2 linked regions of the Anaerocolumna sp. AGMB13020 genome follow. The protein of the gene in region 1 binds, or shares a complex with, the protein of each later gene. Links are inferred from orthologs where the notes say so. Each region holds a gene or a part of one and is shown on either strand. Other genes may lie near its edges.

The links. Proteins that work in one complex are often made in the same cells at the same time.
Region 2: the proteins of R2R35_RS01250 (region 1) and smc are in contact, whole or in part, in a crystal structure (PDB 3ZGX), measured with the Bacillus subtilis proteins. The link is inferred for Anaerocolumna sp. AGMB13020 from one-to-one orthologs.

What each region holds. Positions count from the first base shown.
Region 1 is NZ_CP136910.1:291,887-300,067, reverse strand. Bases 3,180-6,131 are described here. They hold R2R35_RS01250 (segregation and condensation protein A), read left to right. Parts: upstream 3,180-4,253; coding sequence 4,254-5,009; downstream 5,010-6,131. Other genes in these bases: R2R35_RS01240 (spore germination protein), read left to right, coding at 5,915-6,131; scpB (SMC-Scp complex subunit ScpB), read left to right, coding at 5,052-5,621; R2R35_RS01255 (hypothetical protein), read left to right, coding at 3,564-4,208; R2R35_RS01260 (metallophosphoesterase), read left to right, coding at 3,180-3,434. In the rest of the region: R2R35_RS01270 (ABC transporter permease), read left to right, coding at 1-763; R2R35_RS01265 (D-alanyl-D-alanine carboxypeptidase family protein), read left to right, coding at 1,024-2,361; more of R2R35_RS01260, read left to right, coding at 2,568-3,179; more of R2R35_RS01240, read left to right, coding at 6,132-7,462; R2R35_RS01235 (endospore germination permease), read left to right, coding at 7,462-8,181. UniProt on the Bacillus subtilis protein: Participates in chromosomal partition during cell division. May act via the formation of a condensin-like complex containing Smc and ScpB that pull DNA away from mid-cell into both cell halves.
Region 2 is NZ_CP136910.1:5,802,544-5,809,898, forward strand. Bases 3,198-7,280 are described here. They hold smc (chromosome segregation protein SMC), read left to right. Parts: upstream 3,198-3,513; coding sequence 3,514-7,080; downstream 7,081-7,280. Other genes in these bases: rnc (ribonuclease III), read left to right, coding at 3,198-3,498; ftsY (signal recognition particle-docking protein FtsY), read left to right, coding at 7,169-7,280. In the rest of the region: rpsA (30S ribosomal protein S1), read left to right, coding at 1-144; R2R35_RS24440 (CheR family methyltransferase), read left to right, coding at 193-972; phosphate acyltransferase PlsX, read left to right, coding at 1,249-2,256; acpP (acyl carrier protein), read left to right, coding at 2,275-2,508; more of rnc, read left to right, coding at 2,761-3,197; more of ftsY, read left to right, coding at 7,281-7,355. UniProt on the Bacillus subtilis protein: Required for chromosome condensation and partitioning.

The DNA of each region.
Region 1 (8,181 bases):
TGCAGATATAAAGAACAGATACAAAGGAGCTGTTATCGGAACCTATATAGCCGACGAGCTCTTTGATGGATCAGTGAAAACCGGAGATAATATCCGTATAAATGGTTCCATCTATACAATTGTAGGTATAAAGGAGGAGGAAGCAGATTCGGAAGAGGGGTCTGCAGATGATTGCGTATATATTCCTTATTCTAATGCTGTGAGAATGGGCAGTACCAGTATTTCCAGTTATTCTTTTGCAGCTGCCTCTGATGATAAAGTGGACGAATGCAAAGAACTGCTAGATAATTATCTTTATGGCATCATGAAAGATGAGGATCTGTATACCATCTCGACCATGGCTGAACTTCTTGAGACGGTTACGGATATGACGAACATGTTAGGTTCCATACTTGGAGGAATTGCAGGTATTTCCTTATTGGTTGCAGGTATCGGTATTATGAATATCATGCTTGTATCCGTCGTGGAAAGAACAAAAGAAATCGGTATCAGAAAATCTCTGGGTGCTAAGAAAAAAGATATTCTCTTACAATTTGTCATGGAAGCGGCAACCATTAGTTTACTGGGAGGTACAATGGGAATTGTGCTTGGATGGGTAGCAACCACTAATATAGGAACTGCATTCGGACTGGAGGCATATCCATCAGAAAGTGCCATTATACTGGCTTTTTCCGTATCCGCAGCAATAGGTGTGGGGTTCGGATTTATGCCTGCCAATAAAGCTGCAAAACTAAATCCCATAGATGCCCTTAGAAGTGAATAAAGTTGGTCTAAAAATAAGAGTTTCATACTAATAATATACAAATAGGATATGGACTAGAGAAATTATATAAGTTGAAGAAAAGTTTTGACCTTTAGCAGCTTGAAATCTGTTTTCAGGCTCAGAGCAGGAAAAACATGATTCAGCTTATATGATATGTGCGCAGTCACGCAGTCGGGCGTTAGTTGAAAAATAAGATTGCTTTTTCAACTACGTATTCAGTAATATCAAATGAAAATTTGATATTAACGAAAGGAGTTAGTATGAAACTTTTCTTTAATTTACACCCTGGAGCCGGTAAAAAATCCAAATTGTATACAAGGCTCATTTGCTTTGTATTAATTACTGTAATTCTCTTTCCTTATGGACCGGGATTAAATACTTACGCAGAGACTTCACAGGATACGAAAAAGAGTCAGGAGGTACAAAGCAATCAGGATACGCAGAACAATCAGGAGCAGCAAAGCGATCAGAATACACAGAATGAGAAGAATACCACTGCAACAGCAGATGCAGCAGCTCTTGATATTTCCTCTGAATCTGCTGTTCTTATCGAAGGCTCAACTGGAACAATAATTTATGAGAAGAACAAAGACCAAAAAAGAAATCCGGCCAGTATTACTAAGATCATGACTTTACTTCTTATCTTCGAAGCATTGGCTTCCGGTAAGATTAAATTAGATGACCAGGTTTCAGTCAGCGAATATGCAGCCTCAATGGGTGGCTCACAGGTTTATCTGGAACCCTTTGAGACACAGGATGTAAATACTATGATAAAGTGCATCAGTATAGCCAGTGCCAATGATGCATCGGTAGCAATGGCAGAGTACATAGCAGGTTCGGAAGAATCTTTCGTAAATATGATGAATGCCAAAGCAAAGGAACTAGGTATGAACAATACCAACTTTGTAAACAGTTGCGGTCTGGATGTTGAAAATCATTATTCGACTGCATATGATGTTGCCTTAATGTCCAGGGAACTGATAACCAAATATCCGCAGATCAGTGAGTATTCTACCGTATGGATGGATACTATAACCCATACCACCAAAAAAGGGCAGAGTGAATTCGGACTTACCAATACAAATAAACTGATTAAGAGTTATAATGGAATTACAGGTCTTAAAACCGGCTCCACCAGCCTGGCAAAATACTGTTTTTCTGCAACCGCCAAAAGAGATGGAATGGATATGATAGCAGTGGTTATGGCTGCACCGGAAACCAAGGTGCGCTTTAGAGAAGCAGCTAAGATGATGGATTATGGATTTGCTAACTGCAGTATTTATTCTGATGAGAATGCAGACCTGGCTATCACACCAATACCTGTTAAAAAAGGTGTGGCAGATAGCTTGAATTACCGTGTAAATGACAAATTTTCATATCTATGCCTGAAAGGAACTAATCCTGCCGACATCACGAAAACAGTAACAATAAATGAAAGTGTGTCCGCTCCTGTCAAAGAGAATGACAAAGTGGGAGAGGTCACTTATCAGTTAGGCGGCAAGACCCTTGGAAAAGTTGACATCGTAGCAGCAGAAAACATTGCTGAAGCAAAATTTAAAGATTATTTTAAAGCTGCTTTTAAAAAGCTGTTATTATAAGAAACACACCTCTTATAATCCGACAAAAATGAGTACGGCTACAGGTTTTTTAAATATAGACCGCAGGGAAAGTCTGTGTTATAATTGATAACAGGCTTTCTGGCGGTCTATCCTTTTTATGGGAAAATATAAGAAAGCATACAAAAGGTTTATCGGTAAGAAATACTTGAGTTCACAAATATATAATGAATGAAATGAGGGTAAGAATGCTTAAAATAATTGGAGTCATAATTCTACTCCTTTTACTGATTGAATACCTGAGGAATCTAACACCTGAAATCACGGAAGAAATAATAAGTTCAGATAAAATACCCGGTTCCTTTGACGGCTGCCGGATCGTAATTATAGCAGATTTACATAACTACAGTTATGGCAAGAACAATGATATATTAAAGAAGCAGATAGCTCAGGTAAAGCCGGATTTCATACTGGTGGCCGGGGATATGCTGGTACGAAAAGCAAAAAATAAATACGAAACGGCATATTCACTGCTTAAAAATTTATCAAAAAAATATCCGATTTATTATGGAATGGGAAATCATGAACAAAGTCTTGCTTCACAGCAGGAGGAATATGCTAAGCAATTCAGGGAATATGAGAAGAACTTAAAAAAAGAAGGCATTACTTTCCTTGATAATGATAAAATAACCCTGAGAAGAAAGGGCGAAGATATCAGAATTGCCGGCTTATCCATTGGAAAACCCTATTATGGTAAATACAAAAAAGTTATAATGCCGGAAGATTATATTGAAAAATCAGTAGGAAAATGTGACAGGCAATGTTATAATATATTGATTGCCCATAATCCCATGTATTTTACGGATTATGTGGCATATGGAGCTGATCTGGTTATTTCGGGGCATGTTCATGGTGGTATTATAAGACTTCCCTTTTTAGGAGGAATGCTGTCTCCTCAGTACAGATTCTTTCCGAAATACGATGCCGGACGATTTGAGGCCGGTGGCTGTACTATGCTGATATCCAGAGGTTTGGGACTTCATACCTTGAAATTCCGTATTGGCAACAGACCGGAATTAATGACTGTAATACTAAAAAATAAACCAAACAAATAATATCTTTCTTTATATCTCCCAAGCTTTCATGCACTGTAGGTTCATTCTTGTCTTGCAGTAAAGGGAAAAGATATCAACTTATATAGAAACATCTATGGTAAAATGCAAAAAGCAGGAGGAAATACATTTATGAGAATTGAATTAATAAGGCTATTGGCTTCCTTTATAGCTGGTTGTGTCGTAATGATACTTCATGAGTTTCCGAAAGCCTTATTATATAACAGACTAAATCCGAATCAAGATTCTAAAAAGAAAAGAAATATATATAAATTATATCAATACATTGATCCCATCGGTATGTTATTCTGTTTCACCAACCAGATTGGTTTTTCTAAACCCTATATGTACAGGCTTAAGAACAGAAAGAGTAATCTGATGCTTGGAATCTGCGGATTTTCCAGTCTTTTTATTGTATTTGCAGCAAGTATGATTTACCTCTATTTTTCAGGAGATTTTACGGCACAGCTCAGCATAAATTCAAATGACAGTATACCTGTTCTGTTATATCAGATGAGTGTTATATATACTGCGCTTATCAGTATCAGCATGCTGCTGATTAATTTGTTTCCGGTATCAACCTTTGATATGGGATTATGTATAGCTGCGAAATCCCCCTCAAGATATTTTACGATTATAAAAAATGATTATTTTATAAAGGTATTATTGATATTTATGATTATTTTTGGATTTCTGTACGATGTATCCATAAGCGTTATTTTATTTATTCTGCAAGTTGCGGACAACCTGAGCAAGGGTTTGCTGCTGATATTTTAGTATATTTTATTAATAATGGTATTAAATCTGCCACGAGAGGTATATATGGATATTTCATTTAAGCTGGAGGTATTTGAAGGTCCTCTGGATTTGTTATTACATCTGATAGATAAAAACAAGGTGAACATACATGACATTCCCATTGCTCTTATAACGGAGCAGTATCTGGATTATGTGAATCATATGGAAACAAAAGATTTGAATGTCATGAGCGAATTTTTGGTTATGGCAGCCACCCTTTTAAACATAAAATCTAAAATGCTTCTGCCAAAAGACGAAAAACTCGGAAAAGAAGAAGAGGATCCGAGGCAGGAACTGGTTGAAAGACTGTTGGAATATAAGATGTATAAATACATTTCGCTGGAACTCAAAGATCGTGAATTAGACGCTGGACGAGCATTTTATAAGAATCCAAGTATTCCGGAAGAAATTAAGAATTATGAAGAGAAAGTGGATGTTTCACTTCTTCTCTCTGATTTAACCCTTGCCAAACTACATCGCATTTTTGAAACGGTTATAAAACGGCAGGTGGATAAAATTGACCCTATTCGTAGTAAATTCGGACGTATTGAAAAAGAAGAAGGCAATCTCTCTGATAAAATGGAGGAAATTCAAAAGTATGGCAGATTGCACAAGACTTTTTCCTTTTATCAGCTGCTTATGGGGCAGAGGGATAAGATCGAAATCATTGTCACATTCCTTGGTATACTTGAACTTATGAAAACAGGTGAGATTCATATTCAGCAAGACAATTTATTTGATGATATTATGATTACATATAAAGAAGAAGTGGTAGTGTGAGGTAAGCCGGTACCAGGCTGGATACACAGAAAAGAGGTTTTAGTGGAAATTAATCAGGTAAAGGCAGCTATCGAAGCCATTCTGTTTACCATGGGAGAAGCTGTGGAGCTGGACAGGTTATCGATAGCGTTAGGACATGATAAAGATACCATTCGTAAAATTGTGCATTCCATGATGGATGAATACAGCGCTGAAGAGAGAGGTATACAAATTATTGAATTAGACGATTCTTTTCAGCTATGTACCAAAACGCAGCTTTATGATTATTTGATAAAGATTACGCATGTGCCCAAGAAGCACATTCTTACAGATGTTTTGTTAGAAACTCTGTCTATCATCGCCTACAAACAACCTATAACCAAACTGGAGATTGAAGCGATAAGAGGAGTAAAATCTGATCATGCTGTGAATAAGCTTATTGAGTACAGTCTCGTAGGCGAAGTGGGCAGAATGGATGCACCGGGACGGCCAATTCTGTTTGGTACAACAGAGGAGTTCTTAAGAAGTTTTGGAATTCACTCCTTAGAGGACCTGCCAGTTATTGCTACAGATAAGGTAGAAGACTTTAAGCTGGAAGCAGAGGAAGAGGTTCAATTAAAACTTGACATTTAAGATAGAAAAGCATCACTTAAGATGAAAGAGGCTGGTGTCATAACATGACACAGAATATGTAAAGACACTCTTATGTTGACATAAAGAAGTTACATGCAGAAGTTGATATACAGAAGTTGACATACAGAAGTTGATATACAGAAGCTGCAGGATTTTTCAAAGTATTTATACCTTGAAAATCCGACAGCTTTTTTTATTATTGCTTTTGCAAATTAATGACTTCCTGAGTAATCAGCGTATCTTTGGATATAATACCAGATATATGAAAATGATGAAAATTGAAGGAGGCATACATGACCCTTTTGCATGACGATTATAACCGCATAACGGCACTTTTTTTCAAGAAACTGGATGAAAATATAGACACCCTCTGTGCATTGTTTGATAACTGTGCTGATGTGGTAAAGAGAAAACTGACTGTTGGTTCCGCTAATACAGTGGACATATATGTTATCTATATTGATAACATGATTGACAAAGAATTACTGGAAATGAATACCCTTCAGCAGTTATTCAGGGATTTGGAGGAGATGCCTGCCACAGGACAATTTGAATACATCAAAGAAAAAGGAATTCAGACGGTAGATTTAACCGAAGTTTCTACTATTCCTGAAATCGTTGGGCAGATACTTTCGGGTGACACCATTATTCTGGTAGACGGTTACGATAAAGCCCTTAAAGTATCCGTAAGAAAAATGCCGAACCGTGGTGTTCCCACCAGTGAAAACGAGGTTGCTGTGAGAGGTTCCAAAGAAAGTTTCAGTGAGGCTTTCTTTATAAACCGCGTATTGCTGCGAAGAAGAATAAAAGATACAAATCTTAAGATCAAACAGACCAAAATAGGTACAAGAACCGCTACGGATGTAGCAATCTGCTATCTGGAAGGAGTAGCTAGACCAGAAGTTGTGGCAGAAATTGAACGAAGATTAAAGAAATATACAATAGACGGTATATTTGACAGCGGAATGCTGGAACAGCTTACAGAACGCAATACCTATTCCCCCTTCCCGGAATTCCAATCTACAGAAAGACCGGATAAAGCTGCATCCGCTATTTTGGAAGGCAGGGTCGTAATAATTGTGGACAATTCACCAATTGTACTGTTGCTTCCCACTACCTTGAATTCCTTCTTCCAGGCTTCAGATGATGCCTATACCAGATGGGAAGTAGCCACCTTTTTAAGGCTTCTCCGATATATAGGTGCTTTTATAACCATTGCATTACCGGGCCTTTATGTAGCAGTAATTAATTTTAATGCAGAATTATTATCCCCAGCCATGGCCTTATCCTTTGCGGCTGCCAGAGGAGGTGTCCCTTTTTCGGTACTGGTGGAAGTAATTATTATGGAAATCAGTTTTCAAATGTTGTTGGAGGCAGGAATCAGACTCCCAGGGCCAATGGGAGGAACTCTTGGTATCGTGGGTGGATTGATTATTGGTGATGCAGCGGTAAATGCTAATATAGTCAGTCCAATTGTTGTTATTGTGATTGCTTTAACGGCAATCTCAGCTTTTACGGTTCCCAATGAGCCTTTTGTTTCCGCCTTTCGGATCGTACGTTATTTTATTTTGATCTTATCATCTTTCCTGGGGCTTTTCGGGTTTATTATGGGAATCATTTTATTACTGATACATCTGGGAGGATTAAAGAGCTTTGGCATTCCGTATCTGGTTCCTTTTGCTGCTTCGGGAATCAATCAAGGCTCGGATACAAAGGATGGAATGGTACGGTTTCCTTTTCGAACCCTTAAGAGACGTCCTTTGTTTGCCATGAAAGATGAAAGAACCAGACTGGTTACAAATGAAAGTGATAATAATAAGGAGAAGGGAGAGAAGCAATAATGTTTGCAGAAAACGATAAGATATCTTTAAGACAGTTCAACAGGCTTCTTATATTTGATCTTTTCAGTGTATCCGGAATAGTAATACCTAATATTGCGGCAGGTGCGGCAGGAAGGGACGGTTTGCTCTCTATCTGTCTGGGGACGCTGTATGCTTTTCTTTATGGTTATGTAATTCTTTATTTATGCAGGCAGACAGGCGGACGTTATCTTAATTTCTGTGATGATAATTTTGGGAGATTTGTAACCTTCTTTGTTGGCATACCATACATTATTAAGCTCTTTTTCTGCCTTGTATTTTCTGCAAGGCTGTTCGGACAGATTATAAACCAGACCTTATTGGCAGATACCGATAATAGAATTATCATCCTGTTTCTTTTGATTGTTTCTGCTTATGCTGCCTCAAAAGGGTTAGAAGTAAGAGCCAGAATTACTGAAGTAATTTTCTTCCTGGTAATTGTACCTGTCTTCATCTTTTTGCTTTTAGGACTGCGTAAAGTGGACCCGGGTAATCTTACACCGCTTTTTACAGAGAGTTTCGCAGATATTGGACTAGGAAGTTATCAGATTCTGATTGCTTACAGTGCTTTGGAGTTGATGATATTCTCCATACCTTTGATACACTTTAGACAAGGAGATATCAAGAGAGGGAAAAAGCTCTATAGTCATGTTGCAAAAGCTCTTACAATAACCGGAATACTTAATATCCTCATGTATATA
Region 2 (7,355 bases), 5.5 Mb from region 1 along the record:
GATGTATTAAAGATTGGTGAAGAAGTTACTGCAAGAGTAGTTGACTTTAATAACGACGAGAAGAAAATCAGCTTAAGCATCAAAGCATTGGATGCAGCAGTTGAAGAAAGCAACGAAGATGCTGAAGAGACATCTGCTGAATAAGCGCAGGGATATCGGACTTTACTAAACAAAAGATAGGAGTGTCTTTGCTTGACGGATAACTATGAATCCTTTAAGACCCAAATTTATCAGCTGACTAAAATAAACTTAAGTTTATATAAAGAACGTCAGATGAAAAGAAGAATTGATGCATTAATAGCGAAACATAAGATTGATTCCTATGATTCTTATGTTGAAACGATAAAGAAAAATCCTGTGATGTTCGAGGAATTCGTAAATTATCTTACTATAAATGTATCAGAATTTTACCGTAATCCAGAACAGTGGGTTTTGTTAGAAAAGGAAGTACTGCCTTATCTTTTTGGTAAGTTCGGAAATAATCTGAAAATATGGAGTGCCGCATGTTCAACAGGTGATGAACCTTATTCTCTTGTAATGCTGTTATCAAAATTCATGCCTCTTAACCGTATTAAGGTTATTGCCACTGATATTGATAAACAGATACTTGAAAAAGCAAGAATTGGTCTGTATAACATCAAAAGTCTGAAAGGACTGCCAGATGAACTTCTGAAGAAACATTTTACAGAAATTAACAGTACCACCTATCAGATTTCCGACAGCATCAAAGCATGTGTGGAGTTCCGACAGCATAATCTTTTAAAGGATGATTATCCTTCCGGCTGTGATTTAATTGTATGCCGTAACGTGCTTATTTATTTCACAGAAGAAGCAAAGGATAGCATTTATAAGAATTTTAATGCAGCTTTAAAGAAGGATGCCATATTGTTTGTTGGTAGCACTGAACAGATTATACAGCCTCAGAACCTGCAATTTGCCACTTATAAATCATTTTTCTATAAAAAGATATAGTACTTATCACATAAAGTGATATTTCAAGTCTGTAGGTACTTACGATGACTCTGGAATATCACTTATTTTTTTCTTATTTTGTTGTTGATTTTTATAATGATATCTAGTATATTGTGTATAGATACTGACTGGGTAAAATTTTGAGACAATTCAGTCCCTGTGATTTGAACGTTTGGGGCAACTGAAGAGTTACAAATGAATAATTGAAAACCCAAGAAAAACAGTATAATAAGTTCATGTTTTGAGCTTAATGCGATGCACAGATGGGAGCTGACTATGGAAAAAGTTGTGAGAGTTGCAGTTGATGCAATGGGCGGTGACTATGCTCCGGCTCAAATTGTAAAAGGTGCTCTTGAAGCAGTAAATGAGAGAAAAGATATTAAGGTTATCTTGGTAGGGCAAGAAAATGCTATTCTTTCAGAGCTAAAGGGAATCAATTATGATAAGGAGCGTCTGACGGTTGTCCATGCAGAAGATGTGATAACCAACGATGAGGCCCCTGTTATGGCTATTCGGCGTAAGAAGAATTCTTCTATTGTAGTGGCTATGAACCTGGTGAAGAATGGTGAAGCAGATGCATTTGTTTCAGCGGGCAGTACAGGTGCGGTTTTGGTTGGCGGGCAATTGATAATTGGAAGAATAAAAGGTATAGACAGACCACCTTTAGCACCGGTTATTCCCACAGAAAACGGAGTTTCTCTTCTGATTGACTGCGGTGCCAATGTTGATGCAAGACCTTCACATTTGGTGCAGTTTGCCAAAATGGGTTCCGTTTATATGGAAAATGTTATCGGAATCAAAAATCCGAGAGTGGCTATTGTCAACATAGGCGCAGAGGAAGAAAAAGGAAATGCGCTGGTAAAGGAAACCTTCCCTTTGCTTAAGAATTGTAATGACATAAATTTTATCGGCAGTATCGAAGCAAGAGAGATTCCAAAAGGTGGGGCAGACGTAATCGTATGTGAAGCTTTTGTTGGGAATGTAATTCTTAAATTATATGAAGGACTGGGCAGTACTTTAATCGGTAAAATAAAAGCAGGGTTAATGAGTACAACAAAGAGCAAAATTGGTGCTCTGTTATGTAAACCTGCTTTAAAAGACACATTGAAATCTTTTGATGCATCTGCCTATGGCGGTGCACCCATGCTTGGACTTAATGGTCTTGTTGTGAAAGCTCATGGCAATTCCACCAGCAATGAAATTAAGAATTCAATTATTCAATGTATTACTTTTACAGAGCAGAATATTAATGATAAAATCAGAATGCATCTGGAAGAAGAATAGAAAAGAAAGGTGAATATTATGGAATTTGAAAAATTACAAAAAATAATCAGCGAAGTTTTAAATGTAGATGAGGACGAAATAACAATGGAGACTACTTTTGTAGATGACTTAGGTGCTGACTCCCTTGATATCTTCCAAATCATCATGGGTATAGAAGAGGAATTCGACATTGAAATTGCCAATGAAGAAGCTGAGAACATAATAACTGTAAGTGATGCGGTAGAGCAAATCAAAAACGCACTGAATCAATAGATAGTTTAATAGCAATTATATTAAGCCCTTGGATAAGGGCTTAAGCTCTTATAAAGGGTAGAAGCGATTCTAAAGCATAAGCTTTTAGAAAGAGCATAAACTCTTAAAGAGGGCATAAGCTCTTATAAAGAGTATAAGCTCATGTAAGGAGCTTAAGTTCTTCGAATGGACTTATGCCCTTATTTAGGCTTTGCCTTTTAAAGGGCTATTTTAAAATATACAGAAAGAAATATAAGGAAACGGAGGACAAGAATGAATCGATCGGAAGAACTGATATTGGAAAAACTGAGAAAATTCGAAGATGTAATAGATTACCGCTTCAGAGATCGTATGATATTAAAACGAGCACTTACACATAGCTCCTATGCCAACGAAAAAAGAGTCAGCAAGCTGGAGAATAATGAAAGACTGGAGTTTCTTGGTGATGCGGTCCTGGAGTTGATAACCAGTGAGTTTCTATATGAGAATAATCCTAAAATGCCAGAGGGAGAACTTACAAAGCTAAGAGCCAGACTGGTATGTGAACAGACCCTTGCTAATTGTGCCATAGACATGAATGTAGGGAATTACCTGCTATTGGGTAAGGGGGAAGCTGCCACCGGCGGAAGGGAGAGATTCTCCATTCTATCCGATACAGTGGAGGCAATCATAGGTGCAATTTATATTGATGGTGGTTTTACTAATGCAAAAGAGTTTATTTTGCGCTTCATTTTATCTGATATAGAAAATAAGAAGCTCTTTTTCGATAGCAAGACTATCTTACAGGAAATTGTCCAAAGTGAATACAAAGAACAGTTATCCTATGAGTTAATTAAAGAAGAAGGACCGGATCATAATAAGCAATTCACAGTAGTTGCACTCGTCAAGGATATGGAACTGGGTTCTGGTATAGGCAGGACGAAGAAGGCTGCTGAACAGGAAGCTGCCTACGCATCTATCTTAAAGATTAATCGGAAAAAGAATCTCATTCCCCAGAATAGCAAAAATTAAAGGTCGGGAGAAACTATGTATCTTAAAAGTATTGAAGTCTATGGATTTAAATCCTTTGCCAATAAAATTATCTTTGAGTTTCATGATGGTATTACAGGAATCGTAGGCCCCAACGGCAGCGGTAAGAGTAATGTGGCCGATGCCGTAAGGTGGGTATTAGGTGAACAAAGTGCTAAGCAGCTAAGAGGTGCCAGAATGGAGGATGTTATTTTCTCTGGAACGGAAACCAGAAAACCTCTGGGGTTTGCTTCTGTATCCCTGACAATAAACAACGAAGATCATAAACTGCCCATAGAATATGACGAAGTAACAGTGGCTAGAAGAGTATATCGTTCAGGAGAAAGTGAATATCTCTTAAATGGCAGCACCTGTCGTTTGAAGGATGTACAGGAACTCTTCCTCGATACTGGTATTGGTAAGGAAGGATACTCCATTATCGGACAGGGTCAGATTGAAAAGATACTAAGCGGAAAACCGGATGACAGAAGGGAACTCTTTGATGAAGCCGCTGGTATTGTTAAGTTTAAGAAAAGAAAACTATCTGCACAGCATAATCTGGAGGAAGAACGCCTTAACTTAAGCAGAATCCAGGATATACTCTCTGAAATCGAGAAACAGGTAGGGCCTCTGGAAAACCAATCGGCAGTAGCAAAAGAATATCTGAAACTAAGGGATGAATTAAAAGAACTTGATATACAGTTATTCCTGTATGAGAATGAAAAAATGCAGGAAATAAAAAACCAGACCAATGAAAAGCTGATGATTGCCACCGATAATTTAAATGCTGCCAATGAGAAATCGGAGAATATCAAAGAAGAATTCTCTCTTTTAGAAAAAGAAATTGAAGAATTTAACACTACCTTAGAGGCACTTAAGACATCTCAAAGTGACAGTCGGTTGAATCAGGAGAAAACCGAAGGTGAAATAAAGGTATTAAAAGAGCAACTCTTATCCATTAAACAAAATGACTCTCATTATGAAACCAGGCTTGCTGCCATAACAGAGGATATCAAGACCAGGGTAGAAGAGCAGGAAAGTTACATAAAGCAAAAAAAGGAATTAGACCTGCTGATTGACAAGATGGATGAAAGCCAGTCTGTCAATGTACTGGAATTAGAAGAAATTCGCAACCGGATTAAGGAAGATGTTACACTGGCCGAAAATCTGCATGGTGAGATATTTGATTATCTTAATGAGAATTCCGGAATTAAAACAAATCTTCAGAGATATGAGACTATTCTGGAACAGAATAATATTAAGAAAACAGAACTTACCCAGAGAATTCTTCGTAACAAAAGTGAAGACGCGATAAATGATCAGGAAATCCAAAATGTCAGAGAACAGTTAGAAACGCTAGAGACCCAGAAGCAGGAAAACCTTAAGGAGACCAGCCAGGCGCAGGAGAAGGTAACGGATTATCAAAATAATTTAAAGGTTATAGAAGAAGAGATACAAAAGAAGCAGCGTGAATATCAGATGGGAAGCTCCCAGCTGGAGGCCTTAAAAAACCTTACGGAACGATATGAAGGTTATGGCAACAGTATCCGAAGAATCATGGAAAAGAAAGATACCCAGGGTATCATCGGAGTTGTTGCAGATATTATTAAGACGGAACCGAAATATGAAACTGCAGTAGAAACAGCTTTAGGCGGAAGCATTCAGAATATTGTTACAGATACAGAAGCTACAGCAAAAGGACTGATTGACTATTTAAAGCAGAATAAATACGGACGTGCTACCTTTCTTCCGTTAACCAGTATTTCGGCAAAAGAAGCATATGGTCAGCAAAGGTATTTAGAGGAAAAAGGAGTACTGGGTCTAGCCAATACACTGGTAAAGACCGAAGAACGTTTTAAGGGACTTATGCAGTATCTTCTCGGAAAAAGCCTTGTGGTAGACAATATTGACAATGCGTTGCTGATTGCCAGAAAATACAATTATACTCTGCGTATCATAACCCTGGATGGAGAGCTTTTAAGCCCTGGCGGTTCCTTGTCGGGAGGCGCTTATAAGAACTCCAGTAATCTGCTGAGCAGAAGGCGTGAAATAGAAGATCTGGAAGAAAAAATCTTAGTATTAAAAACAGAAGTAAATAGCCAGAATCATAACCGTGAAGTGATTTTACAAGATATACAGAAGGCTTTCAATGAGATGGAGGAGAAAAAACAGGTTCTTCAGGAAATTCATCTCAGGGAAAATACCTTAAAGCTTCAGCTGTCACAGTGCGATAAGAAAAAACAGGAACTAAAAGCACTTTACGAAGAAATTACAAATGAAATAAATCAAATTGAAAATCAGAGTATAGAATTAAATAGAAATATTACAATTCTAAAAGACAGCCTTGTGCTCAATGAAGAAAAGAGCAAGGAGAATGAACAAAGAATTGAAGAGATGAACCGGCAGCTGGAGGAAGTGAAGAAGCAGGAACAACTGTTAAATGAACAGGTGTCCCAGGCGAAGGTTGAAATGTCAGCTTTTGACCAGAAGAATCAGCATTTGCTCGATAATATCAAAAGAATAAAGCGTGAGCTCGAAAAACTCTATGAAGAAGAGAGCGGTATTAAGAGAAATAGAGAAGCGTCTCTGGCTTCCTATGATGAAAAACTAAAAGCTATAAGCCAGGATGAAGAAAAAACAAGGAACTATAGTGAAGAAATCGCTAAACTTGAAGAAGAGATCAAGGAAATACAGGCAAAAAAAGATGCAGTAACCTTAACTCATAAAAGCTTCTTCGATCGCAGGGAAGAGCTCTCGAAGGAAATCATCAATCTGGATAAGGAGATTTTTCGTTTGAGCGGTCAGCTGGAAAGACTGGAAGAGCAGCTGAATGAGAAGAAAGATTATATGTGGGAGGAATATGAACTTACCCTGCATACTGCACTTGAAACCTTGAATATATTATCGGCTGAAAATACTGATTCTGCTTTGGTGAAAAAGAGAATCAGTGAGGTTAAAGGTAGTATGAAAGGTCTCGGGGATGTAAATATTAATGCTATTGAAGATTATAAGAATCTTTCTGAACGTTACCTGTTCCTGAAAAGCCAAAAAGAAGACATAGAAAAAGCGGAAGATACCCTCATCCATATTATTGAAGAGCTGGATGAAGAAATGCGCAATCAGTTTAATGATAAATTTGCTCAGATAAAGGTACAGTTTAACCAAGTATTTAAAGAGCTATTTGGTGGCGGTCTGGCAACACTTGCATTAACAGAAGGTGAAGATGTACTGGAAGCAGGTATAATCATAACAAGCCAGCCTCCGGGCAAGAAATTACAGAATATGATGCAGCTATCAGGTGGAGAAAAAGCCTTGACAGCAATCTCCTTGCTTTTTGCAATTCAGAATCTAAAGCCATCGCCTTTCTGTCTTCTGGATGAGATAGAAGCGGCATTAGATGATGCCAATGTTAAACGTTTTGCCAAATATCTTCATAAACTGACCAAGGATACACAGTTTATTATCATAACTCACAGAAGAGGAACCATGAATGCTGCAGATGTTCTATACGGTATTACCATGCAGGAAAAGGGTGTCTCCACACTGGTATCCGTTAATCTGATTGAGAAGGATTTAGAGAAATAACAAATTGACGGAATTGTCACATGTAAATTAATTTTACGACCAATAAGATCTACGGCCATTAAGACAGATGGCCAGAAAAGAGGTAAGGATGGGAGAAAAAAAAGGCTTTTTTGGCAGATTGGTAGAAGGGCTTTCAAAGACTAGAAATAACATAGTTTCCGGAATTGAGTCTATCTTCAATGGTTTTTCCAGTATTGATGATGAGTTTTATGAAGAACTGGAAGAAATACTTATCATGGCGGATATCGGTATCAATACTACTGGTTCCATTATTG